3 regions of the Bradyrhizobium sp. SZCCHNS3016 genome follow, and region 3 is predicted to be linked to each of the others. Evidence: predicted binding sites of a transcription regulator. Region 3 holds the regulator's gene; each other region holds the start of a gene.
What was found. The regulator HrcA, encoded in region 3, represses chaperone genes, less so after heat shock. The targets are predictions, from matches to a motif close to GTTAGCACTCNCNNNNNGNGAGTGCTAAC.

Region 1: a site for HrcA is predicted at 5,406-5,434, ahead of groES (co-chaperone GroES). Genes of this name have one in related genera too.
Region 2: a site for HrcA is predicted at 7,615-7,643, ahead of groES (co-chaperone GroES). Genes of this name have one in related genera too.

Annotation. Positions count from the first base shown of each region.
Region 1 covers NZ_JAUETE010000001.1:143,447-154,047, reverse strand. Annotated here, with positions in the region: gene QW881_RS00725 (glycosyltransferase family 2 protein) at 1-750, shown strand, start outside; gene QW881_RS00720 (ChbG/HpnK family deacetylase) at 747-1,589, shown strand; gene QW881_RS00715 (DUF2076 domain-containing protein) at 1,813-2,613, shown strand; gene QW881_RS00710 (L,D-transpeptidase) at 2,702-3,493, opposite strand; gene QW881_RS00705 (protein phosphatase CheZ) at 3,801-4,580, shown strand; gene QW881_RS00700 (hypothetical protein) at 4,696-5,202, opposite strand; gene groES (co-chaperone GroES) at 5,534-5,830, shown strand; gene groL (chaperonin GroEL) at 5,952-7,595, shown strand; gene QW881_RS00685 (hypothetical protein) at 7,738-8,931, shown strand; gene QW881_RS00680 (META domain-containing protein) at 9,176-9,583, opposite strand; gene QW881_RS00675 (L-lactate permease) at 9,734-10,601, opposite strand, start outside.
Region 2 covers NZ_JAUETE010000005.1:3,418-14,018, reverse strand. Annotated here, with positions in the region: gene QW881_RS11880 (DUF2778 domain-containing protein) at 1-383, shown strand, start outside; gene QW881_RS11875 (hypothetical protein) at 1,582-1,770, shown strand; tRNA gene QW881_RS11870 (tRNA-Asp) at 1,814-1,888, shown strand; gene QW881_RS11865 (HNH endonuclease) at 1,928-2,464, shown strand; gene QW881_RS11860 (RtcB family protein) at 3,132-4,472, shown strand; gene QW881_RS11855 (2OG-Fe(II) oxygenase) at 4,626-5,198, shown strand; gene groL (chaperonin GroEL) at 5,528-7,168, opposite strand; gene groES (co-chaperone GroES) at 7,257-7,571, opposite strand; gene QW881_RS11840 (usg protein) at 7,951-8,235, shown strand; gene QW881_RS11835 (cupin domain-containing protein) at 8,422-9,000, shown strand; gene QW881_RS11830 (acyltransferase family protein) at 9,222-10,601, shown strand, end outside.
Region 3 covers NZ_JAUETE010000017.1:131,596-142,196, reverse strand. Annotated here, with positions in the region: gene dnaK (molecular chaperone DnaK) at 1-1,209, opposite strand, end outside; gene QW881_RS27785 (hypothetical protein) at 1,631-3,139, shown strand; gene QW881_RS27780 (hypothetical protein) at 3,348-4,283, shown strand; gene grpE (nucleotide exchange factor GrpE) at 4,447-5,067, opposite strand; gene hrcA (heat-inducible transcriptional repressor HrcA) at 5,200-6,288, opposite strand; gene rph (ribonuclease PH) at 6,473-7,186, shown strand; gene rdgB (RdgB/HAM1 family non-canonical purine NTP pyrophosphatase) at 7,183-7,827, shown strand; gene hemW (radical SAM family heme chaperone HemW) at 7,814-8,971, shown strand; gene QW881_RS27750 (penicillin-binding protein activator) at 8,985-10,193, opposite strand; gene rsmI (16S rRNA (cytidine(1402)-2'-O)-methyltransferase) at 10,497-10,601, shown strand, end outside.

The DNA.
Region 1 (10,601 bases), on a different contig from region 3:
ATGGCCGGCCTCGATCATGCCCGGCGCGGCGCCGTGCTGTTCATGGACGGCGATGGCCAGCATCCGCCGGCCCTGGTCGAGCAGCTCGTCACGCACTGGATCAAGGACGGCTATGACGTCGTCTATACCGCCAAGGCGCATCGCGACAACGAGCCGTTCCTGCGCCGCGTCGCCGTGCACGGCTTCTACGCGCTCATCAACTGGGGGGCGCGCCAAAAGATTCCCGAGGACGCCGGCGACTTCCGCCTGCTCTCGCCGCGCGCGGTGGCGGCGCTGCGGCAGTTGCCGGAGCGCAACCGCTTCTTCAAAGGACTGGCGAGCTGGATCGGCTTCCGCCAGATCCGCGTCGACTACGAGCCTGCCGCGCGTGCCCATGGCGTGACGGCCTTCAACCTGACCAGCCTGCTCGGCCTGTCGATCGAAGGCCTGACCTCGTTCTCGGTCGCCCCGCTGCGGTTCGCCAGTCTGCTCGGAATCCTGCTCGCCTCGGCGGCCTTTCTGTTCGGCCTCTCGATCCTGTGGGAGACTTTAGCTACCGGCAAGTCGGTGCCCGGCTATCCTTCGCTGATGGTCGGCCTGATGACGATCGGCGGCGTGCAGCTGATCATGATCGGCATCATGGGCGAGTATATCGGCAAGATCCTGTCCGAGCTGAAAGCGCGTCCGATCTACTTCGTCGCCGAGCACAGCGAGAAGCGTGCAGCGCTCGATGCGCGGAGCGACGGCGCCGAGAGGAACGCCGCCGAATGAACGCGACGCCGCGCCGGCGCATCTGGCTGTGCGCCGATGACTATGGCATCAGTCCCGGGGTTAACAGCGCCATCCGAGACCTGATCGCGCGCGGTCGGCTGAACGCAACCTCGGTGATGACCGTGGGCGCCGCGATCGGGCGCGACGAGGTGACGGAGCTGACCAAGGTCGCGTCCGACAGCCCGCGTTGCGCCATCGGCCTGCACGTCACGCTGACCGCGCCGTTCCGGCCCCTGACGATGCATTTCCGTCCCTCGGAAGGCGGCATGTTCCTGCCCTTCCCGAAGCTGCTGCGCGCCGGACTGACCCGCCGGCTCGATCCCGAGATGATCCGTGCCGAGGTCCTGGTTCAACTTGCAGCGTTCGGCGATTTGTTCGGTCGCGCCCCCGATTTCGTCGACGGCCACCAGCATGCCCAGCTCTATCCGCAGGTGCGCGAGGGCTTTCTCGCCGCCGTCAAGGAAACTGCGCCCACGGCCTGGGTGCGCCAGGGCGGCCGCAATCTGCCCCTGATGCAGCGGCTGACGGCGCCGAAGGCGCTGCTGCTGGATGTGCTCAGCGCGCAATTCCGCCGTCAGGCCAGGCGGGCCGAGATCGCCTTCAATCCCGGCTTCGCGGGCGCCTACGACTTCACCAAGGCCTCCGACTTCGGAGCTTTGATGGATGGCTTCCTCGACGAGTTGCCCGAGCATGGGCTGGTGATGTGCCACCCCGGTTTCGTCGATGACGTCCTCATCGAGCTCGATCCGCTGACGGTGCAGCGCGAGCATGAGCACGCCTATCTTGCCGGCGAGCATTTTCCGGGCCTGTTGGAGCGCCGCAAGGTGACGCTCGGCTGATGGATGTTTCGCGTGCCCCGGCGAACAAAACCCGGCGCGGCGGCGTTCGAAGTGGGAGGGAGGCAGGCATGCCGTCCGCCTTCGGCTTCCGAAACGCCTCGCAAGTGCAAAGACGCTTTGTCGCATACGGAAATTTAATCCGCGCCCCGGCTGGCCGGGCCACAAAGTCCCCCTAAATCTTGGCCGCGCTTGGCCGGAACAAGGCAAGCGGCAGGAGAACGACATGACACCGCAAGAACGCCAACTCATCGACGATCTGTTCGACCGGCTTGCCACGTTGGAGAGTGCACCGCGTGATCCGGAGGCTGCCGCCGCCATCGCCCAGGCGCTGCAGCGGGCTCCCAATGCCGTCTATGCGCTGGTGCAGACGGTGCTGGTGCAGGACGAAGCCCTGAAGCGCGCCAACGCCCGCATCGAGGAGCTGCAGCACGCCCAGGCCCCGCAGGGCCAGTCCGGCGGCTTCCTCGATTCGATGCGCGACAGCATCTTCGGCTCGGGCAGCCGCGGTTCGGTCCCCAACGTGCCGCCGCCCTCGCAGAGCCGCCCGGTCTGGAACAGCGGCCAGGCGATACCCCCGGGCTACCAGGGCCAGCCCGGCTATCCCGGCCAGCCCAGCTCCTATGACCAGGGCGGCTTCGGCCAGCCGCGCGGCGGCATGTTCGGCGGTGGAGGCGGCTCGTTCCTCGGCACGGCGGCGGCCGCAGCGGCCGGCATGGTCGGCGGCTCGCTGCTGCTCGGCGGCATCCGCTCGATGATGGGCGGCGGGTCGCATCAGGCGTTCGGTGACACCACGATCATCGAGGAGCGGGGCGGCGGTGCCAGCCCGTGGAGCGGCGACCAGTCCGGCGGCTCGCTGGCGCGCGACGCCGGTCTCGAGGACATCGGCCGCCCGGGCGGCGACGGCGGCCGGGCCGGCCTGTTCGACCAGGCGAGCCATGACGACAGCGGCAATGACAGCGACGCGGCCGACTTCGATGCCGATGACGGCTATGGCGACGACGACGGTGGCAGCGACTACGCGTGAAGCTCCCGGGTCGCAGCCAACTCAAGAATGCAAAGGCCGCCCCCACGGGCGGCCTTTTTCTGTTGCTGATGTCGCGCAGCGGCCGTCGTCAGAGCACGATGACCCGGGCACCGACGTTCACGCGGCCATAGAGGTCGATGACGTCCTCGTTGCGCATCCGGATACATCCTGACGAGACGTTGGTGCCGATCGTCCATGGCTCGTTCGAGCCGTGGATCCGATACAGCGACGAGCCGAGATACATCGCGCGTGCGCCGAGCGGGTTCTGCGGCCCGCCCTCCATGTGCCGCGGCAGGTCGGGCCGGCGCGCGAGCATTTCCGGCGGCGGCGTCCAGTCCGGCCATTCGCGCTTGGCCGAGATCGTCTTCACGCCCGACCAGGTGAAGCCGGGGCGGCCGACGCCGATGCCATAGCGGAGCGCCCTGCCCTCGCCCTGGACCAGATAGAGGAACTTGTTCGGCGTATCGATGACGATCGTGCCCGGCCGTTCTTTGCCGTCATAGTCAACGATCTGTTTCTCGTATTTCGGATCGAGTGGCCGCTGCGTCTGCTCATAGGCCTCCTCATCCGGCACTCCCTGCTGCGGGACCATGCCCGGCGCCAGCCGCTGCGGCTCGTAGTAGGACGGCTGCTGCTGGTACATCGGCTGTCCCGGCGGAGGCGCGCCGCGGCCGCCTTGCTGATCCCCGAACAGGAATTCGATGAAGCCGCCACCCATGCGCGAGCGTTCAACATAGGCGGTGCGCACCGGCGCGGACTGCTGCGGCGGGCCGCTATAGATCACGGTCGGCTGCTGAAACCCCTGGGCTGCGGCGCGGCCCAGACCTGCATGGAAAACGCATGCGCCGGCCAGCAGCGCTGCGGATACTGATTTGAACATCGACGTACTCTGTACTGTTTCGTCTGAAGACTGTTCATCGCGCGAGGCAAATGCGCCGCCGCGTATCGTCAATAAAGAGCAAAACCCGATCGCTTTGGTAAACGCAGGAGGCGCCGGGATTCACCATCGCGGCACACCGCGGCGGTTTTGATCGCTAGCGTTTATTTTGCGTGAAGGCCGGCGGAGCATGGTTAATCGTTGACGCACGATGCACGTCAGCGTTGCTCAACGGCGGTTCCTGGCGTGAACGCGATGTTAAATAGCCTTTGCGTAGAACTGATCCGAGCAAAAGGTCAGGGATACTATCATGGCTGTTCGCAAGCGTTTCCGTATCGAAGAAGCAATCGTCGGCCATATGCCGGAGCCTGAATTCGTGGGCGGCGAGATCGGCCCCAACCACAAGGAAATCATGGACGAGCTCCGCGCGATCCGCTCCCAGATGGCCAATGCAATCCGCAGCGGCGGCAGCAACACGGCGAACGCCGCCATCGAAGAGTCCGCCGCACGCGAGGTCGCCGAAGCGCGCGCGCTGCTCGAGACCTATCGTGCCCAGATCGAGCAGTGCGAAAAGCTCAAGGTCGAGCTCGACCTGATCCACGACGCGATCAACCGCACCAAGGGCGAGATCGCGACCCTCCATGCCAAGAGCTTCAACGGCGAGGAGATGGCCAAGGTCAACGGCGAGCTCGGCGCGGTCGTCGGCGGCACCGAGCAGGCGACCCAGCAAATCCTGGAAGCCGCGGAGGCGATCGACCAGGCCGCCAGCGCGCTGTCCAAGGTGGACTCGGCCGACCAACAGAAGATCCTGAGCGAAGAGATCCAGGAGCGGGTGGTCTCGATCTTCGAGGCCTGCAACTTCCAGGACCTGACCGGCCAGCGCATCAACAAGGTCATGACCACGATGAAGTTCATCGAGCACCACATCGTGGTGATGATGGACATCTGGGGCGGCGTCGACGCCATCAAGGCGCATACGCCGCCGATCGTCGACCACCGCGAGGGCGACGCCCGGCTGCTGAACGGCCCGAAGGCGGAAGGTGACGTCGGCCACGCTTCGCAGGACGACATCGACGCGATGTTCAACTGACCTCGTCGGCCATTCCCAGCGACCGCTCTAGGCAACGTCACCCTACAGGAACGCCGGCGCTATCGCCGGCGTTTTTCGTTCGACTCTCGACCTTTGCAGAATGTTCGCCCGGATCTCAGGCGCGCGGTCCGCAGCGGACGTAGACCATCGTCTGGTAACGGGTCGCCGCATCCTTGTCGACGAAGCGGGTGATCAGCACACGGCCGTCAAAGGAGACGACCTCGCGGTCCTGCTCGCCGCCAGGCGGTCCGGCCGGGCCGATGTAGTTCTTGCCGCTGGCCGACCCCTTCAGGCGCAGTTCCTGGGGAGTCGCCTGGTCGGCCAGATGCATCACGACACCGCCGGACGTGCCCGCCCCGATGACATAGGGCTGTTTGCACTGCGCCAACGCCATCTTCTCGGTGCGCGGACGGTCGTTGGGGTTGTTGTAAGCGGCGAGGCCCCATTTGCCGACGAGATCCTCGGGGCGGATCGTCGCCGGAACCTCGGGCTCGACCGGCGCCTCGGTCTGCATGGGGGGCGACGGCGACAGGCTGAAGCCCGTGCACGCTCCCAGAAGCATCGTGAGCGCCGACGCGATCGCGAGATTGGCAACCGGCCGCGCGCACCGTGAACTCGTCATGGCATCCCCTTAGGAACAAGATCGTAGCTGCCCCGTCCGGCAACCAAACCCAAAACGCTCGTCAGAGCAATGACGTCGGATGACGACGCCGCTCCACTAACATGTCTGGCCCGGGACAACATCCCCTAACAGCCTCAAGAACGGCTTAACTGCCGGCCGTTGCTTGACAGGAACAGCCGCAAGCCATATTTCCCCGAGCGGTCTTTAGCACTCGGAGGGCGCGATTGCTAAGGCTGCGAGCCAGTTGGCGCCAAGTGGGCGTCAAATGTGGCCGCATTCAGATTTCCTCCGACAGCAACAACTTATCCAAGCACCCCAAAAGGGATCCGTCATGGCCAAATCGAAGTTTCGTCCCCTGCACGACCGCGTCGTGGTTAAGCGCATCGACGCCGAAGAGAAGACCAAGGGCGGCATCATCATTCCCGACAGCGCCAAGGAAAAGCCCTCGCAGGGCGAAGTCGTCGCCGTCGGCCCGGGCGGCCGTGATGAGAGCGGCAAGCTGATCCCGATCGACGTCAAGGTCGGCGACCGCGTGCTGTTCGGCAAGTGGTCCGGAACCGAGGTCAAGCTGGACGGCGAGGAGCTCCTGATCATGAAGGAGTCCGACATCATGGGCGTCGTCGCCTGATTCCGACCTGCCGGGGGCGGCGATCAGCCGCCCCGGGCGAAAATGCTCTGCAACCTCGTTCCGGCGACAGACGGGCGATCACGCCCCTCGCCGTCGAGGTCTACTCCAGGAGAATTTTGAAATGGCAGCCAAGGACGTCAAATTCGCCGGCGACGCACGCGACCGCATGCTGCGCGGCGTCGACATTCTCGCCAACGCCGTCAAGGTGACGCTCGGCCCGAAGGGCCGCAACGTCGTCATCGAGAAGAGCTTCGGCGCTCCGCGCATCACCAAGGACGGCGTCACCGTCGCCAAGGAGATCGAGCTGGAGGACAAGTTCGAGAACATGGGCGCGCAGATGCTGCGCGAGGTCGCCTCCAAGACCAACGACACCGCCGGTGACGGCACCACCACCGCGACCGTGCTGGCCCAGGCCATCGTGCGCGAGGGCGCCAAGGCGGTTGCCGCCGGCATGAACCCGATGGATCTCAAGCGCGGCATCGACATCGCGGTCGCCGCCGTGATCAAGGACATCGAGAAGCGCGCCAAGCCTGTCGCCTCGTCCTCCGAGGTCGCCCAGGTCGGCACCATCTCCGCCAATGGCGACGCCGCGATCGGCAAGATGATCGCCCAGGCGATGCAGAAGGTCGGCAACGAGGGCGTCATCACGGTCGAGGAGAACAAGTCGCTCGATACCGAGGTCGACATCGTCGAAGGCATGAAGTTCGACCGCGGCTATCTCTCGCCGTACTTCGTCACCAACGCCGAGAAGATGACCGCCGAGCTCGACGACGTCTACGTGCTCTTGCACGAGAAGAAGCTGTCCGGCCTGCAGGCCATGCTGCCGGTGCTCGAAGCCGTGGTGCAGTCGGGCCGTCCGCTGCTGATCATCGCCGAGGACGTCGAGGGCGAGGCGCTGGCGACGCTGGTCGTCAACCGCCTGCGCGGCGGCCTCAAGGTTGCCGCTGTCAAGGCGCCGGGCTTCGGTGATCGCCGCAAGGCCATGCTCGAGGACATCGCGATCCTGACCGGCGGTCAGCTGATCTCGGAAGACCTCGGCATGAAGCTCGAGAACGTCACGATCAAGATGCTCGGCCGCGCCAAGAAGGTCGTGATCGACAAGGAGAACACCACGATCGTCAACGGCGCCGGCAAGAAGGCCGACATCGAGGCGCGCGTCGGCCAGATCAAGGCGCAGATCGAGGAGACCACCTCGGACTACGACCGCGAGAAGCTGCAGGAGCGTCTGGCCAAGCTCGCCGGCGGCGTCGCGGTGATCCGCGTCGGCGGTGCGACCGAGATCGAGGTCAAGGAGAAGAAGGACCGCGTCGAGGACGCCCTCAACGCGACCCGCGCTGCGGTGCAGGAAGGCATCGTCCCCGGCGGCGGCGTGGCGCTGCTGCGCGCCAAGAAGGCGGTCGGCCGCATCACCAACGCCAATTCGGACGTCCAGGCCGGCATCAACATCGTGCTGAAGGCGCTCGAGGCTCCGATCCGCCAGATCTCCGAGAACGCCGGCGTCGAGGGCTCGATCGTGGTCGGCAAGATCCTGGACGAGAAGTCCGAGACCTTCGGCTTCGACGCCCAGACCGAGGACTATGTCGACATGGTCGCCAAGGGCATCATCGACCCGGCCAAGGTGGTCCGCACCGCGCTGCAGGACGCCTCGTCGGTCGCCGGCCTCCTGGTCACCACCGAGGCCATGGTCGCCGAGCTGCCGAAGGACGCAGCTCCCGCGATGCCGGCCGGCGGCGGCATGGGTGGAATGGGCGGCATGGGCTTCTGAGCCCCCCTTGCCTCACCGAGACGTTCAGGAAGGCCGCCTCCGGGCGGCCTTCTTTTTGGCCGAGTGTCCGCGCCCGGGGGTGCAGCGATCGCAAATCGGCGCTACAGCTTAAGGCCGATTCTGCCCCCACAAGGATTTTCAGATGCGCGCGATTTTGCTTGCGCTGGCCGTGATTGCAGCGGCCGCGCCGGAACTCGGTTGGGCCCAGAGCAAGAGCGGGACGAAGGCCGCCCCCACCAGCGAGACACGTTATTTCACCGCGATCGACGGCCTGATGGACGGCAATGCCGACGTGATCCTGAAGGAGACGCGCCAAGGCAAGACCGTCACCGCGGCCACGCTCGACGTCTGCTATCCCGTCGCGAAGAATTCGGACCGCAAGGACCGTTTCGTGGTGAGCCTCACCGTCAATGGCCAGACCTTGACCGGCGCGACCCAGAGCAACGGCGCCAAGGAGCCGGTCACGGTGAAGCTGAATCGCAAGCCGACCGGCGACACGTTCGAGTTCCGCGGACAGATCGCGATCGGCAAGACCGTCACCGAGGTGGCGTCGACCGACAATTCCGACGTCAGCGAGAAAGAGTTCCAGGAGAGCCAGTCGAGCGACGACGGCATCAGCGCCCAGCCGAAGGACTTCACCGACGTCTCGCCCGAGGCGGTCTCGGTCCGGCTCAAGCTCGACGCGGTGACCGACTTCCTCAAGAGCCTGAAGGGCGAGAACGTCGAAGTTTCGCTGTCGAGCCTCATCGTGAGCTGCGACGCACTGCGCGCGGGCGAGCAGACCATCAGCATGACCGTCGACCCCGAACGAGCCGGCGCACTGATCGCGAAGGCGCGGACCATGAACGGCGTCGTCACCGCCGGCTGGACCGCCGGCACGGTCGAGATGGACCGCACCATCCGCTTTGCGGCGGCCGACTGGCGCGACGGTGACAAGATCAACAAGGACAAGCTGGCGGGCGCCATCTCCGACGTGCTGGCCAAGACCTACAATGCCAAGCCGACGAGTGCGGCGTGGAATCCGGTCAGCGGCAAGCTGAAGCTGACGTTGAAGCGGCCGAGCCAGCTGATGCCGGCGCTCGAGCTGACCGACGTCATCGAGGTCACCGGCCTCGTCTCGGCGGACAAGCCGGGCGGCGCGGACGCGCTGATGCTCTGGATCAGCAGCCCGACGACGACCACCATCGATGAGGCATCGAGCGCCAAGCTGATCCTGTCGGACGAATCCTCGGGCGACGAGGAAGGCGACACGCGGGATGATGGCGGCGCCATCGACGAGCTGGCGAAGGCCTTCAAGGCCAAGCGCTGGGATGCGGACAACTCCGTCTGGAAGTAAAGCGAGCCATGACGGCAGGCGCCGCGCTGTCACCCTCCCCTGGAGGGGGAGGATCGATCGCGCGCAAAGCGGGCGAGCGGGGTGGGGTGAGCCGCGGAAACCGGTGCAAGTGGAGAGAACACCCCACCCCGGCTCATATGCGCGAAGCGCATGTGAGCCGCCCCTCCCCTGGAGGGGGAGGGTGACAGCGGGGATCTCCATGTCGATATCGATGTGACCAGGACTTGGAAACGGCCGTCTCGGCTCAATTGGTGTTGAGCCGGAAGCGCAGCGTCTTCGGTCCGATGAAGATGATCAGGTCGCCCTGACGCTTCCAGTTCGTCGCCGCGCTCAGCGCCGCGATCAGTTCGTCGTCGGCCTGGGCGCGCGCCGCCGGGCAGTTGCGATCCTCGATCTTGCTGGCGATGAACACGATGGTGTTGCCGGCGACCGAGAACTGCCCCTTGCCGCCCTTGCACCAGAGCTCCAGCACCGTCTCGCCGTTGTCGCCGATGTCGAGATCCGGCACGCGCTTCGAGCCGGGCATTGGTAACGCATCGAGCGTCATCTCCATTCCGAAGGGAAACTCCTCCGCCGACGCGCCGGCAAGCGGCAGGCCCGACATCGACAACGCCATCATCGCCACGGCGCAGCCACGCTTCAACACTTGCATCGTTCCTCTTCAGACCAATCACACGCAGGGTTGCGCCTTCCAGGCGACGACCGTGATCCCCGCCGCCACGGCTCCCGCACAAATGTGTTCCAAACATAGCAAACCCCGCGCCGCAGCTGCGGCGCGGGGCTTTTGTCGCTGCCGGTGTTGCTACTTCAGCACCATCGCCGTGAACGGATAGACGTAGGCCTGCAAGGTGACGAACAGGCCGACCAGACAGGCCAGCACGATCGAATGCAGGAAGACGTAGCGCAGGATCGAGCTCTCGTGGCCGTACCAGTTGGTGGCGGTCGAGGCGACCACGATCGACTGCGCATCGATCATCTTGCCCATGACACCACCGGATGAGTTGGCAGCCGCCATCAGGACAGGCGACAGGCCGAGCTGCTCGGAGGTGATCTTCTGCAGGTTTCCGAACAGCACGTTCGAGGCCGTATCCGATCCCGTCAGCGCCACGCCCAACCAGCCGAGCAAGGTGCCGAAGAACGGATAGAGCACGCCGGTCGCAGCGAAGGCGAGGCCGAGCGTTGCGTCGACGCCGGACAGCCGGGTCAGCGTGCCGATCGCCAGCATCGCCGAAATCGTGATCAGCGAGATCGCGCACAGACGGATGGTACGGCCATATTCCGCGATCAGCTTGCCCGGTCCGACACCCATCAGGAAGCCGGAAATGATCGCGGCGATCAGCATGCCGGTGCCGGTGAAGGTCAGGTAGGTGAACGAGAACACCGCGCCTTCCGGTGTCGGCTTCGCAGCCACCGGCGGCATCTTGTTGATCAGCTTGTCGAGCTCGGGCACCGGATAGTTCCAGGTGAAGATCGAGTTCGCCCAGGCCTTGAAGGCGCCGTTGCCCCAGATCAGCATGATCACGCAGACGATGATCCAGGGCAGCAGCGCGCCCCAGAGCTCGGCTTGCGTCAGCGGCGTGCGGTCCAGTGGCTTCGCCGCCGTCATAGTGGCCGCCGATTCGTCACGCCCGCGCAACGCCGGCGACAGCCACAGCTGCCTCGGCTGCCAG
Region 2 (10,601 bases), on a different contig from region 3:
ATTTGAGCACCGCAGTCTACGACATCTCGGCCAAGGCGGTGTATCTGCCCGACGGCACCAAGCTCGAGGCACATTCCGGCCTCGGCGACAACCTCGACAAGCCGAGCTCGGAGAAGATCAAGATGCGCGGCGTGACGCCGCCGCACATCTACGAGCTGAAGCCGCGCGAGGCGCTGTTCCACGGCGTGCCGGCGCTGCGGCTCAATCCGATCGGCGGCGAGGACGCCATCCACGGTCGCAACGGCCTCCTGGCCCACACCTTCATGCTCGGGCCGAACGGCGACTCCAACGGCTGCGTTTCGTTCCGCGACTACTACGCGTTCCTCGATGCCTACAAGAACAAGGGCATCCGCAAGCTCGCCGTGCTCTCGCGCATCGACTGAGGCGCAGCCGTTACGGAGTAGGGTGGGCAAAGGCGCCCATTCCGCGCGTGCCACACGAATATTTGTAGTTGGCGCCGTGCCCACCGTTTTGCCGAGGAGAGGGCTGATTGACGGTGGGCACGCTGCCGCCTTCGTCGGCCACTTTGCCCACCCCACAGGTCCTGCATCGACAAACAACGCCGTCGCCTGGCGTTGAGCCGGGGCCGGAATGAGATCCGTTTCACGCTTCAAAAAGCACGGCCATGACTGCGCATTCTCGCGGCGCCTGGCGCCCGAGTGCTGCTCGTAAACTGGCCCTCCGAAATCGGAAGAGGGCGCGGGGAATGCCGGGTGAGGGCCTCACCCATGGCCCGCCTGCAGAAGAAAAAGCAGGCGGCAGTCACCACAGGTTCAGCCGCATCATCCGGCATTCCCCGCGCGATGGCCTTACGGCTTATACGTGGTCTCCCTGGTGCGCCGGGTTTTCTGGCCACCATCGGTCGGAGCATTCGTCTCTCCGACCTTGACACCAGCATCGGGGTGCCAGGACATCACGACTTCGCCGTGCGCACCGGATCGTTCGTCCGCGTGATCAGATCACGCTGCAACCCGACGCGCCCACCGCATCCCGCCCTCCACGTTCATGACGATCGCGAAGCGCCCCTCTCATGAGGACGGGACCGGCATAGAATGCACGGTTTCTGATTTTTGGAAACAGGAAAATGTTCGGGGTTGGCGGTGAGCGAGGCGATCCCATTGACCCAGCTCGACAAACGAATTTTCGCGCGCACGCGTTTTCGACCTCTCGCATGGCCGATTGCGGCCTTGTAGCCCGCCATAATGCGCAACTGATTTGCCCGACGACCAATCTGGTCGTTGCAAATCTGTCGCGTCACCGGAGGCGCGCCGTCATGGCTTCTCCCTCCGGCCTTGACGGCTTCGGAAAATTCTGCGCATAGCTCTGCCCCATCGAAATTGACGCGCCGTTCGCCGGCGCGCTCTTGAGGACCACGACCGTGTTGAGCCTACGCTCACATCTCGCGAACGCCCCCGCCAACGAACGACCGCTTAACTGGTCGCGCGATTGGTCCGGCATGGGCGTCGCCTGTCAGGGTCCGAATGATCTCGTGCTGTCCCTGACGACATCGGGACGCGAAATTCCAGCACAAGCGTAACCGGCGGCGGGATCTCACCCTCCGCAGACATAGCGGAGGGTCTGATGACCCGCATGATGAGCCCAGATTCCGAGACAGTCGACCACGCCCGAGCGCTGTGCTCGCCGGTGGCGCTCGCCTTCGTGCGCATCGTCATGACGTGCCGCGGCGTCAGCGAGGCACGGGCTCGCCAGATCTATCTCGACTACATCAACGGCGTTCAGCCGGAGCACGCTCCGGTCGCGTTCGACTGATTGACGATGACCATGCCCGGTGCAGTCCGGGCGCGATGACATGGCCTATGTTCCCGTCTGGTGAAGGGACCGGATTGTCGATCCGGGAAGGCGGGTTCGATTCCCGTCATGGGCGCCAACACGACCGGGCAGATGAAGCGAAGAGAGGAGGTCGACGATGTCAGCAACAAACCCGGCGCTGGTTCTCAACGCCGACTTCCAGCCGCTGAGCTATTTCCCGCTGTCGGTGGTCTGCTGGGAGGACGCGATCAGGGCCGTTGTCGGCGAGTCGCACGTCGTGGTCGCAGAGTACGACCGCGTCGTGCGGAGCCCGAGCGTCACCATGCGGCTGCCGTCGGTGATCGCGTTGCGCGATTACGTCAGGCCGGCGACGCGCGTCCCGTTCACGCGCTTCAACGTGTTCCTGCGCGATCGCTTCGAATGTCAGTACTGTGGTGGCCGCTATCTCCACGGCGAGCTGACCTTCGATCACGTCGTGCCGCGCGTCGACGGCGGCGAGACGTCGTGGACCAACATCGTCGCCGCCTGCAGTCCCTGCAACGCGCGCAAGGACCGGCGCCATCTCAAGCCGCGGCGGCCGCCGTTCGAGCCGGCACGGCACGAGCTGATGGCCGCGCAGCGCCTGTTTCCGCCGAGATTCCTGCACGTGACCTGGCAGGATTATTTGTACTGGGATGTGGAGCTCGAGCGGTGAGCGCCGTGTAGCACGGATGAGCGGACGCCGAAGCCCAACGGGCTTCGGCGGAGGCGACATCCGGGGTCTCGCGTGCCACTCGTATGAACCCGCATGTCGCTGCGCTCATGCGGGCTACGACTACTCGTCATGCTGAGCTGCAACGATCTTGCCGTCATTCCGGGGCGCGCGCAGTGCGAGCCCGAAGCCATAACCATGACAATTCGTGACGTGCGTCGGCGGTGCTAAAACGCCACGAAGTTATATCAGCTACGTACGGCTCACTTTACAAACGTGAAAAATCCTGTAAGAGCACGCGCCAACTTATCCGGCGGACATCCGCCAGCGAGAGAGCCATGCCGATTTCGACCCCACGTCAGATAGAGGACAGCGCGCTGCCGCAACTGCGGCGCCGTGATTGCGTCCTGTGCGTGCCGGCAGTCTCCGCGGGGAGCGCGCTGTCCCGTCACAATCAACTAGCAGCGTAGCGAGGCAGCGGGATCGTCCCTCTGTCTTGAACGCCAGAGAGACGATCCGCCAGGCTGATGTCCCATCCGGGACACTCCGATCAGATCCGTCTCTCTGTTTGCACCACCGGACTTGCGCGGCGTCACGCCGTGCAAGCCCCGATCATTGCAGCGCCACGCCGGCGCGGCAGGGTCATGCATGAACGAGTGAGGAGGATCACATGCGAGCCGATCCCTATCAGGAGCGCGCGAGGCAATTGGCGATCGAGGCCGGGCTTGATCCGGATGCGCGGGTCGAGCGGCCCGGGCAGCGGTCGATGCCGCTGTGGTGCACATTCCGCGACGCCGCGCGCCAGGAGCAGCTGGCGCGCGAGGCCACGGCGCTGGGCGACACTGTCGCGAGCCGGCCACAGGCCGCGCAGTATCAGAACAGCCCGCTGAAGGTGTTTGGCCGTCACGAGGATGCGACCATCGCGCAGATGAGGAGCTGCATGGCGGTCGGCAACGCTGTTGCCGGCGTGATCTGTGCTGACGGCCATCTCGGCTATGCCCAGCCGGTCGGCGGCGTGATCGCCTATGAGAAGCAGATCAGCATCTCCGGCGTCGGCTTCGACATCGGCTGCGGCAACATGGCGGTGCAGCTCGACACGCCGTTCAGCGCGATCGAGGACAAGGTCGGCACCATCATAAAGGATGTCGCCAAGGTGATCTCGTTCGGCGTCGGCCGCAAGAACGCCGAGCGTGTCGACCATGAACTGTTCGACGATACCGAAGCGTGGCGCTGCTCCGACATGGGCGAGTACCGGCAGAAGGCCGTTGGACAGCTCGGCACGGTCGGGTCGGGCAACCACTATGTCGATTTGATGCGCGACGAGGCCGGCTTCGTCTGGATCGGCGTGCATTTCGGCAGCCGTGGTCTCGGCCACACCTCGGCGACGCGCTACCTCAAGGCCGCCGGCGGCAAGGACGGCATGAACGTGCCGCCCGCCGTGGTCGACGAGGACTCGGAGGTTGGGCAGCGCTACATCGCCGCGATGCAGCTCGCCGGGCGCTACGCCTATGCGGGACGCGAGTGGGTGACCGAACGCGTGCGCCAGATCATCGGCGGTGCGGTCACCGACAGCGTGCACAACCACCACAACTATGCCTGGCGTGAGACCCATGACGGGCGTGACCTGTGGGTGGTGCGCAAGGGCGCCACGCCGGCCTTCCCAGGCCAGCGCGGTTTCGTTGGCGGCTCGATGGGCGACGACGCTGTCATCATCGAGGGCGTGGAGTCGGAGGAGGCCAAGGCCTCGCTGTACTCGACGGTGCACGGCGCCGGGCGGCTGTTCGGGCGGCGAGAGGCCAAGCGGCGCTTCACGCGCGCCGAGATGGACGCCTGGCTGCAGGGCCGCGGCGTCACCCTGATCGGCGCCGATCTCGACGAGAGCCCGATGGCCTATCGCCGTCTGCCCGAGGTGCTGGCCGAGCACGCCGGCTCGGTGAGGGTGGTGCATACGCTGCGGCCGTTCGCCGTGGTGATGGCGGGCGAGAGCGAGTTCGATCCGTTCAAGGATTGAGCGCGCCCTCGTAGCCCGCATGAGCGCAAGCGACATGCGGGTCCGTACGTGCAGTTCGTGAGACCCCGGATGTCGCTCCGGCCTGCGCCCGCAAGGCGCCGGCCTTTGCTCATCCGGGCTACGCGATTGCGCAACGATGACGGAGACACGATCATGACCGAGATGACCTGGCACGCCGACAATATCGAGACGATTGCGAACTTCTTCTCCACTGCCGAGTGCGAGGACTACATCCGCTTGGGCGAGCAGATGGGCTTCGAGGAGGCGACGTTGTTCGCGCCGCGCAGCGTCAAGGACTATCGCAACAACGATCGCGTCATCGTCGACGATACCGAGCGCGCGCAAGGGCTCTATCAGCGGCTCGCCGGCCATCTCGCACCGTCGTTCCAGCATCGCTGGCAGCCGGTCGGGCTGAACGAGCGGCTGCGGCTGTATCGCTATGATGTCGGACAGAAGTTCGAATGGCATCGCGACGGCCATTTCGAGCGTGACGATGGCGAGCGCAGCCAGTTCACCTTCATGATCTATCTGAACGATGATTTCGAAGGTGGCACGACGTCGTTCTGCGACGACACCGGCCTGATGCCGGATGGTCCGTTGCACATCACGCCGGAGAAGGGCGTGGCGCTGCTGTTCCATCACCCGATCATGCATCGCGGCGATCCCGTGACGAAGGGGCGCAAATTCGCGCTGCGGACGGACGTGATGTATCGGCGGAGCAGGTGAGGGGGCGCGTCGCACAAGGCGCGCGCTCTCCGTTCGTCACTCCGGGGCGCGCGTAGCGCGAGCCCGGAATCCATAGCCACAGGCCGTCGCGTGGTGCGAGGTGCTTGTGGCGTCTGTCTTCGACCAACCACCGCTCGGGCTATGGATTCGGGGCTCATTCGCGCTGCTCCAAAATGGCTTCGCCATTTTGCGCTTGAACGCCCCGGAATGACGGCGGAGAGGAGTTTAGCGACGAAGCCCGCATGAGCCCCGGCGACATTCGGGCCCCGGCGAAACAAAAAGGGCGCGGCTTTCGCCGCGCCCTTCGTATCTCTTGAGGGGGCTGGACCTTAGAAGTCCATGCCGCCCATGCCGCCGCCCGGAGGCATTGCGGGGCCGCCGGCGTTCTTCTTCGGCAGCTCGGCGACCATGGCTTCGGTCGTGATCAGCAGCGCAGCCACGGAGGCGGCGTTCTGGATCGCGGCGCGAACCACCTTGGTCGGGTCGATGATGCCCTTGGAGACCAGGTTGCCGTACTCGCCGGTCTGGCTGTCGAAGCCATAGGCGTACTGGTCCTTCTCCAGGATCTTGCCGACGATGACCGAGCCGTCCTCGCCCGCGTTGATCGCGATCTGGCGGGCCGGGGCGGAGAGCGCCTTGCGGACGATCTCGATGCCGGTCTTCTGGTCGTCGTTCTTGGTGCGCAGGCCCTTGAGCTGCTCGGAAGCACGGAGCAGGGCGACGCCGCCGCCCGGCAGGATGCCTTCCTCGACAGCCGCGCGGGTCGCATGCATCGCGTCATCCACGCGATCCTTGCGCTCCTTCACCTCGACCTCGGTCGCGCCGCCGACGCGGATCACCGCGACGCCGCCCGCGAGCTTGGCCAGACGCTCCTGCAGCTTCTCACGGTCGTAGTCCGAGGTGGTCTCCTCGATCTGCGCCTTGATCTGCTGAACGCGCGCCTCGATGTCGGCTTTCTTGCCGGCGCCGTTGACGATCGTGGTGTTCTCCTTGTCGATCATCACCTTCTTGGCGCGGCCGAGCATGGAGAGGTTGACGTTCTCGAGCTTGATGCCGAGATCTTCCGAGATCGCCTGGCCGCCGGTCAGGATCGCGATGTCCTGCAGCATGGCCTTGCGGCGATCGCCGAAGCCCGGAGCCTTGACGGCCGCGACCTTCAAGCCGCCACGCAGGCGGTTGACGACGAGCGTAGCGAGAGCTTCGCCCTCGACGTCCTCGGCGACGATGACCAGCGGCTTGCCGGTCTGCACCACGGCCTCGAGCAGCGGCAGCAGCTCGTTCAGCGACGACAGCTTCTTTTCGTTGATCAGGATGTAGGCGTCATCCATCTCGACGCGCATCTTGTCGGCGTTGGTGACGAAGTAGGGCGAGATGTAGCCGCGGTCGAACTGCATGCCCTCGACGACGTCGAGCTCGGTCTCCAGCGACTTGGCTTCCTCGACGGTGATGACACCCTCGTTGCCGACCTTCTTCATGGCATCGGCGAGGAACTTGCCGATCTCGGCGTCGCCGTTGGCGGAGATGGTGCCGACCTGGGCGATCTCGTCGTTCGACGTGACCTTCTTGGAGTTCTTGACGAGGTCCGCAACGACCGCCTCGACCGCGAGGTCGATGCCGCGCTTCAGATCCATCGGGTTCATGCCGGCGGCAACCGCCTTGGCGCCTTCGCGCACGATGGCCTGGGCCAGCACGGTCGCGGTGGTGGTGCCGTCGCCGGCCGCATCAGCGGACTTGGAGGCGACTTCGCGCACCATCTGCGCGCCCATGTTCTCGAACTTGTCGTCGAGCTCGATCTCCTTGGCGACGGTGACGCCGTCCTTGGTGATGCGGGGAGCGCCGAACGACTTGTCGAGGACGACGTTGCGGCCCTTCGGACCGAGCGTGACCTTGACGGCATTGGCGAGAATGTCCACGCCGCGCAGCATGCGATCGCGGGCGTCGACGCCAAACTTAACGTCTTTTGCTGACATATTGGGTTTTCCTGGGTTGAATTGGTCGTCTCACCCTGGGCAGGGCGCCCGCAGGCGCTCCTCAGGGTGAGCGTTGAGCGGGTTGGGCTTAGGCGGCCTTCTTCTTCGACGCGGTGTCGGTGAGCACGCCCATGATGTCGCTTTCCTTCATGATCAGCAGCTCCTGGCCGTCGATCTTGACCTCGGTGCCCGACCACTTGCCGAACAGCACGCGATCACCGACCTGGACGTCGAGCGGGACCAGCTTGCCGCTCTCGTCGCGGGCGCCCGGGCCCACCGCGATCACTTCGCCCTGCGAGGGCTTCTCCTTGGCCGAGTCGGGGATGATGATGCCGCCAGCGGTCTTCTCTTCGGCGTCGATGCGCTTGACCACGACGCGGTCGTGAAGCGGACGGAAAGCCATACAGTCCTCCTAAGCTATTGAGGCGATTGTCAGTTTCTGGAATTTTGGCAGTCGGTGCCGGCGAGTGCCAGCACGTGGGCTGGATTTAGGGGAGAGCATTCAGCCGGACAAGGGCTTGTAGCAGAAAAATTAGCAGTCAACTGCGGGCTCTGCCAAAGCGTTCCGATAGCGTTAACAAGAGCGGAACGAACCATGAAACCCCGTATTAGCACCTGGGCTAAGTGGCTGCTAACGCAGCATTTTTCAACATGTCGTTAAACATTTAAGCTTGAGATGGGTTGAGGACATGCGTCACATTTCTAGGCAGTGAGCGCATCTTTGCCGGGTGGCTCGATCCCGGTTGCCACACCGGACATGCGCTCCAGAAACGGAGGTTGGCATGGTGTCGAAGGTTGAGGTTTCCGAGGACTTTCGGAAACAGGTGCTGGGTTACGGGCTGACGACCGCGCAGATCCTGTATCGGATGCCGGATCACCGCTCGCTGCTGCAGACCTACGTCTGGCAGAACTACGACCTGTTTCCGAAATTCCCGGCGCTGCAGGACTTCCTGGCGTTCTGGCAGGAGAAGATCGAGGGTCCGCTGTACTCGGTCACGGTGGCGCACTCCAAGCTGATCAAGCCGGCCGAGCTGCGCGCCGTCGATGGCGTGTTCGTGCTGCATTGAGGCTGACGCGTAGCCCGGATGAGCGAAGCGATATCCGGGTTCAACGCGGACGCGCGTGAGTCCCCGGATGTCGTTTCGCTCATCCGGGTTAAGCGCTGCCTCGGCCCTGTTGAGGTCGTCGATCGGTCGACCCGCAAAGCGGCAGGTGTGCTATCCTCGCGTGCGAGGACACGCAGGGAGAGCGCCATGGCCAAGAAGAGCCGCACCGCCAAATCAGCATCACGCGCCGCCGCGAAAGCCGCGCCGCGAAAAACCGCAAAGACAAAGCCGACGGCGAAGACCGCCTTCGCGGCGCCTGCCAAGCCGGGTAGGGCGTCGAAACCCTCGGCGCGCAAGGCGCTCGCGAGCAAGGGGCGACCAGTGCCGGCGCCGCGCCGGCGCAAACAGAAGGTCGCCATCAGCCATCACCGCGAGGAGGACTTCAAGGCTGACGGCCTGCGCGCCTATGCTGTTTACCGCGACCTCGGCATCGCCGACGCGACGCACGGGCTGGCGCGCGCGCATGTCATCCGCATGCTGCCGCCGTGCAATCCGCAGGAAGTCTCCAAGCTGCACACCCATGCGGTCGACTTCCAGATGGTCTATGTGCTCAAGGGCTGGGTGAAGAGCTACCTCGAAGGCGTCGGCGAGACGCTGATGCAGGAGGGCAGCTGCTGGACCCAGCCGCCGAAGATCCGGCACATGATCCTCGACTATTCCGACGACGTCGAACTGCTCGAGGTGATCCTGCCGGCCGACTTCAAAACCGTCGAACTGTCGACGTAAAGCCGACAGAAACGGATGGAAACATTCGCGTGCGATGGACGGCGGTCGCATCGCGCGTGTGTGTTGACATCCGGTCTCGCGTCACTGGGACGGATGGGCCGGCGACGAATCCGTAAGAGGTGTTCGCCGCGGGCTTGCGTAAAGGCGTACCCGTCCCGTTGCCGCGCTTCGTCGTCCAGTTCGCTCCCACGATCCCGCGCGCGCTTCGCACGCGCGTATCGATGCAGCCCCGCATCGCCAACGCGGGCGCCGGTTCGGCTTCAGGTGCCGCCCATCGCGAGGACATCGACTGGCTGCGCGCCATCGCGGTGCTCTCCGTTGTTGCATTCCATTTCGAGGCGCCGGCGATCTTCGGCGGCTTCGTCGGCGTCGACATCTTCTTCGTCATCTCCGGCTACCTGATCACCGGCATCATCGCCGCGGAGATGGCGGCGGGCCGCTTTTCGTTCGCGCAATTCTACGAGCGGCGGGTGCGGCGGCTGCTGCCGGCGCTCTACGCCATGGTGGCGTTCGCGGCGATCCCGGCGTCGCAGGACATGCTGGGCTCCGAGCGCGCCGAATTCTTCCGTTCCGCGGCCGCCGTCGTCACCTTCACCTCGAACATCTTCTTCCGGCAGCAGTCCGGCTATTTCGACCACGCCGCGGTCGAGAAGCCGCTGCTGCACACCTGGTCGCTCGCCGTCGAGGAGCAGTTCTATCTGGTGCTGCCGATCATGGTCTGGGCCGTGTTGCTGATAGCGCGCGGCCGCAGGCTGGCGCTGACTTTCACGCTGGCGCTGCTGGCTACCGGCTCGTTCGCGCTCGGTCTGCTGCTGATGCGAGGCGGCGCGTCCGCGAGTGCGTTCTTCCTCAGCCCGCCGCGCGCCTGGGAATTCCTGCTCGGCGGCCTGGTCGCGATTTCTGGACTTCCCGCACCGCGGCCGGGTCTCGCCCAGCGCGGCGCCCGCGCGCTGTCGCTGCTGCTGATGGCGGTGCCGATTCTGGCGCTGCGCCCCGGACCGGGTTTCCCCGGCGTCGACGCGCTCGCGCCATGCCTTGGCGCGGCGCTGTTCCTGTGGAGCGGCGCCGGCGTGGCCAATGTGCCGCGCAGCCGGCTGTCACCGCTCGGCGTGGCGGCGTTCGTCGGCCGCATCTCCTATTCGCTGTATCTGTGGCACTGGCCGCTGTTCGCCTTCGCGCGCTTCGCCAAGCCCGGCCTGGCGCTCGACGGCTGGGAGCGGGCGGCGTTGTTTGCCCTCACGGTCGCGGTCGCCACGCTGTCCTGGCGCTTCATCGAGCGGCCGTTCCGCAATCGCGAGCTCGCAGCGACCCCGCGCGCGGCCTTCGGCCTTGCGGCGCTGGCGAGCCTGCTGCTGCTGGCCGTCAGCGGCGTGGGTCTGTTCCGCGCCGGCGCCGTGTCGGACGCCGACCGCGCGGCGCAGCGGCTGGACGCCTACAACGCCTACGACATGAAGCCGGTCTATCGCTACGGCACCTGCTTCACGACGCCGGACGGGCGCGTGCCCGGGGATTGTCTCCGTCCGGTGAGCGGCAAGGTCAACGTGCTGCTGTGGGGCGACAGCTTTGCGGCCCACTACTATCACGGCCTCGCCGCGAGCATC
Region 3 (10,601 bases):
GAACACGCCGCCCAAGGTTTCGATGCCGAGGGACAGCGGCGTCACGTCGAGCAGCAGCACGTCCTTGACGTCGCCCTGCAGCACGCCGGCCTGAATCGCCGCACCGATCGCCACCACCTCGTCGGGGTTGACGCCCTTGTGCGGCTCCTTGCCGAAGAACTGCTTCACCATCTCCTGGATCTTCGGCATGCGGGTCATGCCGCCGACCAGCACCACTTCGCCGATCTCGCCGGCGGTCAGGCCGGCATCCTTCAGCGCCTTGCGGCACGGCTCGATGGTCTTCTCGACGAGGTCGGCCACCAGCGCCTCGAACTTGGCGCGGGTCAGCTTCATCGTCAGATGCTTCGGACCGGACTGGTCCGCGGTGATGAAGGGCAGGTTGATCTCGGTCTGCGTGGTCGACGACAGCTCGATCTTGGCCTTCTCGGCAGCTTCCTTGAGGCGCTGCAGGGCGAGCTTGTCGTTGCGCAGGTTGATGCCCTGCTCCTTCTGGAATTCGTCGGCGAGGTAGCTGACCAGACGCATGTCGAAGTCTTCACCGCCGAGGAAGGTGTCGCCGTTGGTCGACTTCACCTCGAACACGCCGTCGCCGATCTCCAGGATCGAGACGTCGAAGGTGCCGCCGCCGAGGTCGTACACGGCGATGGTGCCGGCCTTCGTCTTGTCGAGGCCGTAAGCGAGCGCAGCCGCGGTCGGCTCGTTGATGATGCGCAGAACCTCGAGGCCCGCGATCTTGCCCGCGTCCTTGGTGGCCTGGCGCTGGGCGTCGTTGAAGTAGGCGGGGACGGTGATGACGGCCTGGTCGACCTTCTGGCCGAGATGGGCTTCCGCGGTCTCCTTCATCTTCTGCAGGATGAAGGCGGAGACCTGCGAGGGCGAATAGGTCTTGCCGTCGGCCTCGACCCAGGCGTCGCCGTTGCCGGCTTTGACGATCTTGTAGGGGACGAGCTTCTTGTCCTTCTCGACCATCGGGTCGTCGTAGCGGCGGCCGATCAGTCGCTTGACCGCGAAGAAGGTGCGCTCGGGGTTGGTCACGGCCTGGCGCTTGGCCGGCTGGCCGACCAGGCGTTCGCCATCGTCACTGAACGCGACGATCGACGGCGTCGTGCGCATGCCCTCGGCGTTCTCGATGACTTTCGACGATTTGCCGTCCATGACGGCCACGCACGAATTCGTGGTGCCGAGATCGATCCCGATGACCTTTCCCATGGTCTCATATTCCTTCTTTTTGCGGCAGGTTGGGTGGGGCCCTGACGGCGCCCCCATCCAAAACCCCCTCAGATCAAATGCTCGCGATATTGCGACGATGAGCGTCATATAGGAGGGGGGGACTGGCCCGCAAGGACCGGACCAGGGGTTCGACCCAACGAAAATCACGGCCGTCGCCGAACGACCTTATGGAGACATCAGAGCGGCCCATCGGAATTGGCGGCGACGCGAAACGGCGGCTCGGACCGGAGGCGACTGCGCGAATCCACCTGCCGGCACGTCGAATGGCCCCGTGCGAAATAGGAGGGTGCGATCGAGGGCAAGTGCGACAAATCCGGTACCGCTGATCTGCCCCAATGACCGAAATGCGTTGTTAACCCACGGGCCCTAGCCTGCCGCACTCCTGGGACGGGAATGAGGCATGGTCATCGACTCCGATTGGGGCTTTCCGCAGCGCGCGCGCGAAGCCGGCCAAGCCACGTTCCCGGGACTGCTGATTTGCGCCATCGTGGTTGCAGCGGCGTGGCTGCGGTACGTCCTTCCCCTCAATGTCGATGTCAGCTGGTGGCTCCTCGTCAGCGAGCGCATGCTCGATGGACAGCGGCTCTACGTCGACATCCTCGAGACGAACCCGCCGATGGCTGGGTCGGTCTATCTGCTGGCCGTCGCGCTGGCGCGTGCGATCCATCTCAGGCCCGAGCTGGCGACGAATATCCTGATCTTCGTGCTGACCGCGGCATCCCTGACGCTGGTATGGCTGGTGCTGCGGACATCGGCCCTGCGCCATCGTCTCGCCGACGGCAGGCTGGCGGCGTGGACGACCGCCCTGCTTCTGATCGCGCCGATGTATGATTTCGGCCAGCGGGAACATCTGGCCCTGATCACGATATTGCCGGCGATCGCGGTGTACATCCTGCGCGCCAGGCGCGAGCGGGTGGCCCCGGCGGCCATGCTCATCGCCGGGCTCAGTGCCGGCCTCACGATGAGCTTCAAGCCTTATTTCGCCTTCAGCGTCGGCTTCTGCATACTCGCCGCCGCGGCTCAGGCGCGCGACTGGCGCGTGCTGTTCGCGCTGGAGAACTGGATCGCCGCGGCCCTGGTGCTGATCAACGCGGCGTGCATCTACCTGTTCTTTCCCGAATATTTCACGGTCATCTATCCGCTGGTCCGCGACGTCTATCTGCTTCTGAAGGCGCCCGTGCCGACCATCCTCGTGACCCTGCCGATGGGCCTGTGGCTGGCTGCAGCAGTCATCATCCTCATTCTTCAGCGCACGCAGCACGAGCGCGACGCCGCATCGTTCACCACATTGGCCGCATCACTCGGGTTCCTGGTGTCATTCGTCGCGCAGCAAAAGGGCTGGGGCTACCATGCCTATCCGATGGTGGCGCTGGCGCTGCTTGCCGCCGGCCTTGCCGTGTCGGCGATCGACGCCAGCCGCGACGCGCGACGCTGGCCGCGTGTCGCCACCGCTCTCGCCGGCACCGTGCTCTTCGTGCAGACCTGCTTCTGGTTCAATGGTAGTGTCGATGTCCAGCAGATCGAAGCCCAGGTGGCCCGGCTCGGGCCGCGCCCGAGCATGCTCGTGCTCAGCGCGGCGGCGGTCATCGGGCACCCCATGGTGCGGACCCTTGATGGCACCTGGATCTCGCGCCAGGAGGCGTTCTGGGTCCGGGAAATCGTTCGCCGGTCGCAACAAGACGGAACCATCGATTCACAGACTGCGCAGAGGCTCGCGCCCTATGTGGAACGTGAACGCGCCGGGATCATCGCCGACTTCCGGAGGCAACCGCCCGACGTCGTCCTGATCGACAATCAGAACAGCGACTGGGGCGACTGGGCGCGTTCCGACCCCGAGATCAGGGCTCTGCTCGCGCCCTATGTGCTGGTGCAGACCGTCGATGGCGTCGAAATCCTGAAGCGCGGCTAGCACGGCACCGTCATCAGCCCGCCTTTCGAGGCGAAATGACCTGGGAAATGCGACCCGCAGGGCGCGCTGATCGCCGCAGGCGATCAAAACCGCGCGCCCGGCCTGTTGCGGGGGGCGCAAAGCCGCTAAAAGCGTGCCGCCGAAGACCACGCTGGCGAGGACCCCCGACCGCCTCGGCGCGAGGCCTCGGTCAACGAGGCAATGTTTGATGATGATCGTTCGACTCTTCGCCGCGGCTACCCTGCTGATGTCGCTGCTGCACTCCGCAATGGCCGCCGAAGCCATATTTCCGCCCGGCGTCCGCATCGGGCTCGCGCCGCTGGTGGGGCTCGCCAAGGCCAAGACGTTTTCCGGTTTCGAAACCGAGGACCAGAGCGTCAAGGTGCTGCTGACCGAACTGCCGGCGGCCGCCTATGGCGAGGTGAAGAATGCGTTTACCGCCAATCCCGCCGGGACCGGCAGCGTCAAGCCGGAGAGCATCGAGACCGCCGCCGGCACCGCCTACTACACGGTTGAGAACGGTCGGGATGGCGCCACGCCGGTGCGGCGCTACTCGATGATCCTGCCCGGCAACGGCTTCTCCGGCTACGTGGCCGTGCAGATCCCGGAGACCGCGAGCCGGATCTACACCGACGATGCCGTGCGTCAGATGTTCGCCTCCGCCGTCGTCCGCAAGGACGTTCCCGTCGACGAGCAGCTCGCGATGATGCCGTTCAAGGTGACCGAGCTCTCCGGGTTCAAGACCATCCGCACGCTCGGGCCGGGTGCCTTGATCCTGGCCGACGGCGAAGAGGACAAGGGCTTCGAAGCCGCGCCCTTCGTGGTGATCGGGCTCGTGGCCGGGGTGGCCCCGGAGGCGGGCGACCGCGCGCGTGTCGCCCAGCAGGCGGCCACCACCATTCCGGGCGTCCGCGAAGCGCGCATCACGATGTCCGAGCCGATCCGCATCGACGGCCAGCCGGCCTACGAGACCCGGCTCGAAGCCACCAGCGGCAAGGACAATACGCCGGTGACCGTGGTGCAATGGCTGCGCTTCGGCGGGCCGAATACGCTGCGGATCATCGGCAGCGCGCCGCGCGATCAGTGGTCGGTAGCCTTCCCGCGCTTCCGCGCCGTCCGCGACGGCATCCAGCCGAGAGGCTGAGCCCAACTCGGTATCCGGAAGCCGCGGTCTCATCGGCCGCGGTCCACTGCCGCGACACGAACTACAAACTCGCGCCGACAAACAAGAAGCCACTGGCATCACCGCCCGTGGCTTCTTCGTTGGACTGATAGGACGGCAGGAGAAGGCCTGCCTATGCTTGCCGTCACGCGGCGCTGTTCGACTGATCGTTGCTCGGCGCGGGCGCCGCCTTCGCGCCACCCTTGGACACGCCGACCAGCGCGGGACGCAGGATGCGCTCGCCGATCATGAAGCCGGCCTGTACGACCTGCACCACGGTGCCCGACGGCACCGACGAATCCGGGACCTCGTACATCGCCTGCTGGAAGTTGGGGTCGAACTTCTGTCCCGTCGGATCGAACTTCTTGACGCCGTTCTTCTCCAGCGTGTTGAGCAGCGAGCGCTCGGTGAGCTCGACGCCCTCGATCAACGATTTGAGGCCTGCATCGGCATTGGCGCGTGTCTCGGCCGGCACGGCATCGAGCGCGCGCTGCAGATTGTCGGCGATGTCGAGCACGTCGCGCGCGAAGCCGGTGATGCCGTACATGCGTGCATCGGCGACTTCACGGGCCGTCCGCTTGCGCAGGTTCTCCATCTCCGCCAGCGTGCGCAGCATCTTGTCGCGCGCGTCGGCCGCCTCCTTGGCAAGGGCCTCGACCGAGCCGGTCTCAGGATCGTCGGGCATGATATAGGGCTTGGAGACGACGGGTTCGCTGGCCTGCGCCGGGTTTTCCGGATCATTCTTATGCAGGTCGGGATCGGTCATGGACAGACTCGCAAGTTCGGCTGACGGGTTTTGGGGGTATGGTGCGGGATATCGTGCTTTGGGCGTCGAAAATCAAGCGCAGCCTGACCATCGCGCCCGATGGCGCTGTCCGCGGGTTAACCATGTCACGCGTCAGCCACCAAGCAGCCGGCTGACCAGACGCGCGGCATAATCGACCGTCGGGATCACCCGGGCATAGTTGAGCCGGGTCGGACCGATGACACCGAGCACGCCGACGATGCGACCCGTGGCGTCGGAATAGGGCGACACGATCGTCGACGAGCCCGACAGCGAGAACAGCTTGTTCTCCGAGCCAATGAAGATGCGGACACCTTCCGCGCTCTCTGCCCGTCCGAGCAGATCGACGACGCCGCGCTTGGTCTCGAGATCGTCGAACAGCCGCCGCACGCGCTCGAGATCTTCGAGCGCATGCAGGTCCTCGAGCAGGTTGGCATGGCCGCGCACGATGAGCTGCCGCTCGTCGCTGTCCCCTCCGGACCAGCTCGCGACACCGGCGGCGATCACCTTCTGCGCGAGCTGGTCGAGCTCGGTACGATCATGCGCCAGCGCGGTCTCGAGCTCGAGCCGTGCTTCCGCCAAGGTCCGCCCTCTGATGCGGGCATTGAGGAAATTGGACGCCTCGGTCAGCGCCGAGGATGGCACGCCCGGCGGCAGAACCAGAACCCGGTTCTCGACCTGCCCGTCCTCGCCCACCAGCACGACCAGCGCACGCTCGGGCTCGAGCCTGACGAACTCGATGTGCTTCAGCCGGGTGTTGGATTTGGCGGTCAGAACCACGGCAGCGGCACGGGTCAGACCCGACAGCCGGGTCAGCGCCTCGTCCAGGGCGGCCTCGACCGATTGCGCCCGCCCGACCGCGGCGAGCTGGCTCTGGATCGATTGCTGCTCAGCCTCGGTCATGTCGCCGACCTGCATCAGGGCGTCCACGAAGAAACGCAGGCCGGCCTCGGTCGGCAGGCGGCCGGCCGAGGTGTGCGGCGCGTAGATCAGGCCGAGCTGCTCGAGATCGGCCATGACGTTGCGCACCGAGGCCGGCGACAGCGGAACCGCGATCAGCCGCGAAATGTTGCGCGAGCCGACCGGCTCGCCGGTCGCCAGATAGCTTTCGACGATCTGCCGGAAGATCTCGCGCGAGCGCTCGTTGAGCTGCGCCAGACCGGCCGGCGGTGTCATCAGGTTGATCGGATCGTGGTGGGCCACCAGATGCTCTCCTCGCAGCTGCCTATAATGTGTCCATGCGGCGGCTCGGTGGCAAGCCGGTCGTCGCGCGCTCTCGGGCGCGACGAGGCCATGATAAACCCTTGATAAGCCCTTGCCGCTGCCGGTCGCGGCTCCTACAAGGCCGGTCAAAGTCGGTCTTTCGCGCGCTTTCACGGAGAGAATCATGCGGCCGAGCCGCCGTGCACCGGATGAACTGCGGGCCGTGAGCCTGGAACGCGGCGTCGTCAAATACGCCGAGGGCTCCTGCCTGGTGAAGTTCGGCGACACCCATGTGCTGGTCACCGCCACGCTGGAGGACCGGCTGCCGCCCTGGCTCAAGGGCCAGGGGCGCGGCTGGATCACGGCCGAATACGGCATGCTGCCGCGCGCCACGCTGGAACGGACCCGGCGCGAGGCCTCCGCCGGCAAGCAGACCGGTCGCACCGTCGAGATCCAGCGTCTGATCGGCCGCTCGCTGCGCACCGCGATCGACCTGGAAGCGCTCGGCGAGCGCCAGATCACGGTCGATTGCGACGTGCTGCAGGCCGACGGCGGCACGCGCACGGCGTCGATCACCGGCGCCTGGGTGGCGCTGGCCGACTGCATCAAGTGGATGAAGTCGCGCAACATGATCAAGACCGAGGTGCTGCGCGCCAACGTCGCCGCGATCTCCTGCGGCATCTACAACGGCACGCCGGTGCTGGATCTCGACTACGCCGAGGATTCCGAGGCGGAGACCGACGCCAATTTCGTCATGACCGGCGACGGCCGCATCATCGAGGTGCAGGGCACGGCGGAGAAGACGCCGTTCACCGAGGCCGAGCTCCTGGCGCTGATGGCACTGGCCCGCAAGGGCGTGGCGCGGCTGGTCGACCTGCAGAAGATGGCGGTCGCGTGAGTAGCGGTCATCGCAAGCTCACCGGGCGCCTCGTCATCGCGACCCACAATCCCGGCAAGCTTGCCGAGATGCGCGAGCTGCTCGCCCCCCATGGCGTCGAGGCGGTGTCGGCCGGCGATCTCGGCCTGGACGAGCCGGACGAGACCGGCGAGACCTTCCAGGCCAACGCCCGCATCAAGGCGGTCGCCGCGGCCAATGCCGCGCAGCTTCCTGCCTTTGCCGACGATTCCGGCATCGTGGTTCATGCGCTCGATGGGGCGCCCGGGATCTATTCGGCGCGCTGGGCCGGACCGGACAAGGATTTCACCGGCGCGATGACGCGCATCGAGCGCCTGCTGCAGGAGCGGGACGCGAGGAGTGCCGACAAGCGCAGCGCGCATTTCGTCTCGGCGCTGTGCGTGGCGTGGCCGGACGGTCATGTCGAGGAGGTCGAGGCGCGGGTCGACGGCACCCTGGTCTGGCCGCCGCGTGGCACGGCGGGCTTCGGCTACGACCCGATGTTCCTGCCCGAGAGCCACGACCGGACCTTCGGCGAGATGACCAGCATCGAGAAGCATGGCCTGCCGCCGCTCGGGCTCGGCCTGTCGCACCGGGCGCGCGCCTTCGTAAAGCTCGCGGAGATCTGCCTTGACCAGCGCTGACAGCGAAGCGTTCGGCGTCTATGTGCACTGGCCGTTCTGCCTGTCGAAATGTCCGTATTGCGACTTCAACAGCCATGTCCGGCATGCCGCCATCGATCAGGACCGCTTCGCCCGCGCCTTTGTGCAGGAGATCGCGACCACGGCCGCCCGCATCGGGCCGCGCACCGTCACGTCGATTTTTCTCGGCGGCGGCACGCCGTCGCTGATGCAGCCGCAGACGGTCGGCGCCATTCTCGACGCGATCGGCAAGCACTGGCACGTCGCTGGCGATGTCGAGGTGTCACTCGAAGCCAATCCGACCAGCGTCGAGGCGACACGCTTTGCCGGCTATCGCGCCGCCGGCGTCAACCGGGTCTCGCTCGGCGTCCAGGCGATGGACGATGCGTCGCTCAAGATGCTGGGACGCCTGCACACCGCCGAGGAGGCGATGAAGGCGGTGGCGATCGCGCGCAATGCGTTCGAGCGTTATTCGTTCGATCTGATCTACGCCCGGCCCGACCAGACGCCGGCGATGTGGACCGAGGAGCTGACGCGCGCGATCGGCGAGGCGGCTGAGCACCTGTCGCTGTATCAACTGACGATCGAGGAAGGCACGCCGTTCTTCGGCCTGCACGCCGCAGGCAAGCTGAAGACGCCGGATGAAGGCCTGGCCCGCACCTTGTACGACGTCACGCAGGAGATCTGTGGCCGTCACGGACTGCCGGCCTATGAGATCTCCAATCATGCCCGCCCGGGCGCGGAGTGCCGGCACAATCTGATCTATTGGCGCGGCCACGAATATGCCGGCATCGGCCCCGGCGCCCATGGTCGTCTCGACATCGGCGGCATCAGGCATGCGACCGCGACCGACAAGCGGCCGGAGGCCTGGCTGATGCGGGTGGAGTCCAACGGTCATGGTGTGATGACCGACGACGAGCTCAACCGCGAGGAGCGCGCCGACGAATTCCTGCTGATGGGGCTGCGTTTGGCCGAAGGCATCGACCCCAGGCGGTATGCCGCGATCTCCGGCCGTGCGCTCGATCCGCGCCGCATCGCGCTGCTGCGCGAGGAGGGCGCCATCGCGGTCGATCCGGATGGACGGCTGCGCGTGACTCAGGACGGCTTTCCGGTGCTCGACGCGGTCGTCGCCGATCTCGCCGCCTGAACGAGGCTGCGACTCACGTCGCGCTGAAGCTCTTCGGCGCGCCGGCGACCGTCTGTCCGCCACCCGAACCGACGCGCATCACGGCAAGCCCGCGCTCATTGGTGCCGTCGCTGCGGAACCGGAACAGCCCATCGATGCCGGCAAAGCCCGATGCATTGGTCAGGACATCGGGCGCGAAGCGCTGGTTGCCCTGGGTGCGCGCCAACGCGGCCACGAGCGCCACCGCATCGTAGGCGAGGGTTGCCGTGCGCACGGGATCGCCGCCGAACCGCGTCCGGTAGCGACCTGCGAAGGCGCGGAAACCGGAGGGATCCGGCGCAGCATAGAGGCCGCCCTGCAGGCTGGCGCTGGCATAGACGCGCGGATTGTCCCACAATCCGGTGCCGAGCAACTGAATGTTGCGCAGATTGGCGCCGGCCGCGGTCAGCGCATCGGCGGTCGCCGCCACCGATTCGCCGTCGTCGGCCAGCAGCAGCGCGTCGGCACCGCCGAGCGCCTGCGCCACCGTGCGCGCAGGCCCGGTGCGGTCGCCGGAATATTTCTCGAACGCCACGATGCGTCCGCCGCGGCGGCCGACCGCGGTCTTGAACGCACCCTCGACGACCGTGCCATAGGCATTGTCCGGCAGCAGCGCCGCGAACGAGCGTTTGCCGACGCTGGCGGAATATTCGACGATGCGGCTGGCGTCGGACTCCGGCAGGAAGCTGAGGAGATAGACGCCGCGCCCCGCCACGCTCGAATCGGTCGAGAAGGCGATGACCGAGATGTTGCGCGCGCGCGCCACCTGGGCAGTCGCCGGTACCGAGCCCGCGAACAGCGGACCGAGAATGATCTCGGCGCCTTCGTCGCAGGCCTGTTGCGCGCCCTGCTGCGCCCCTTGCGGGCTGCCGGCGTCGTCCTTGATCAGGAGCTGGATGTTGGGGTTCTGAAACTCGGCGAGCGCCATCTCGGCCGCGTTCTTCATCGATTGCGCAGCCACGCCGGCATTGCCCGACGCCGACAGCGGCAGAATCAGCCCGACCTTGACCTGGCCGTTACCGGCAACCGCCGGCTGCTGCGGCGGTCCCGCCGGCGCCGTCGGCTGCTCGAACGGATTGAAGCCCTGCTGGACGTTGGAGCACGCCGACAGCAGCGGCGCGCCGACGATCAGGCCCAGCGCCGTTCGCCGGGCGACCCCATGGGGTCCCGGACCGAGAGAGTTGGGATGACGCGGGCCCACCATGGCATCTCTTCGTTCGGCCAAGACCGGCCAGAAGTTCCCCAAACGCACGTCCGCCAAGCCGTGCTGATTCACTCATATTGTCGACGAATAGTTAAGCAAAACAAAAGGCTGTCACCGCCACAAAGCCGATCAATTCGACGTTTTGCACGGCCTATCCCCTGCTCGTACACATCCCCATTGACGTGCAGTTTCGGACTTGAAGGTTCGATGAACGGCCACGCGCCCATGCCGATCGGAACTTCAAAATTGCTGCGCGGCTGTTCCCCTGTGGCAATCCCGCGGCATGCCCTTTAAATTACCTCGATGGGCGCGAAGGCAATCCCCAAGACGTCGCTAGACGACGGCAAATCTTCCACCACGTCGACCTACCTGGTGGCGGGTCAAATCGTCGTGGCACCCAAGGCACGG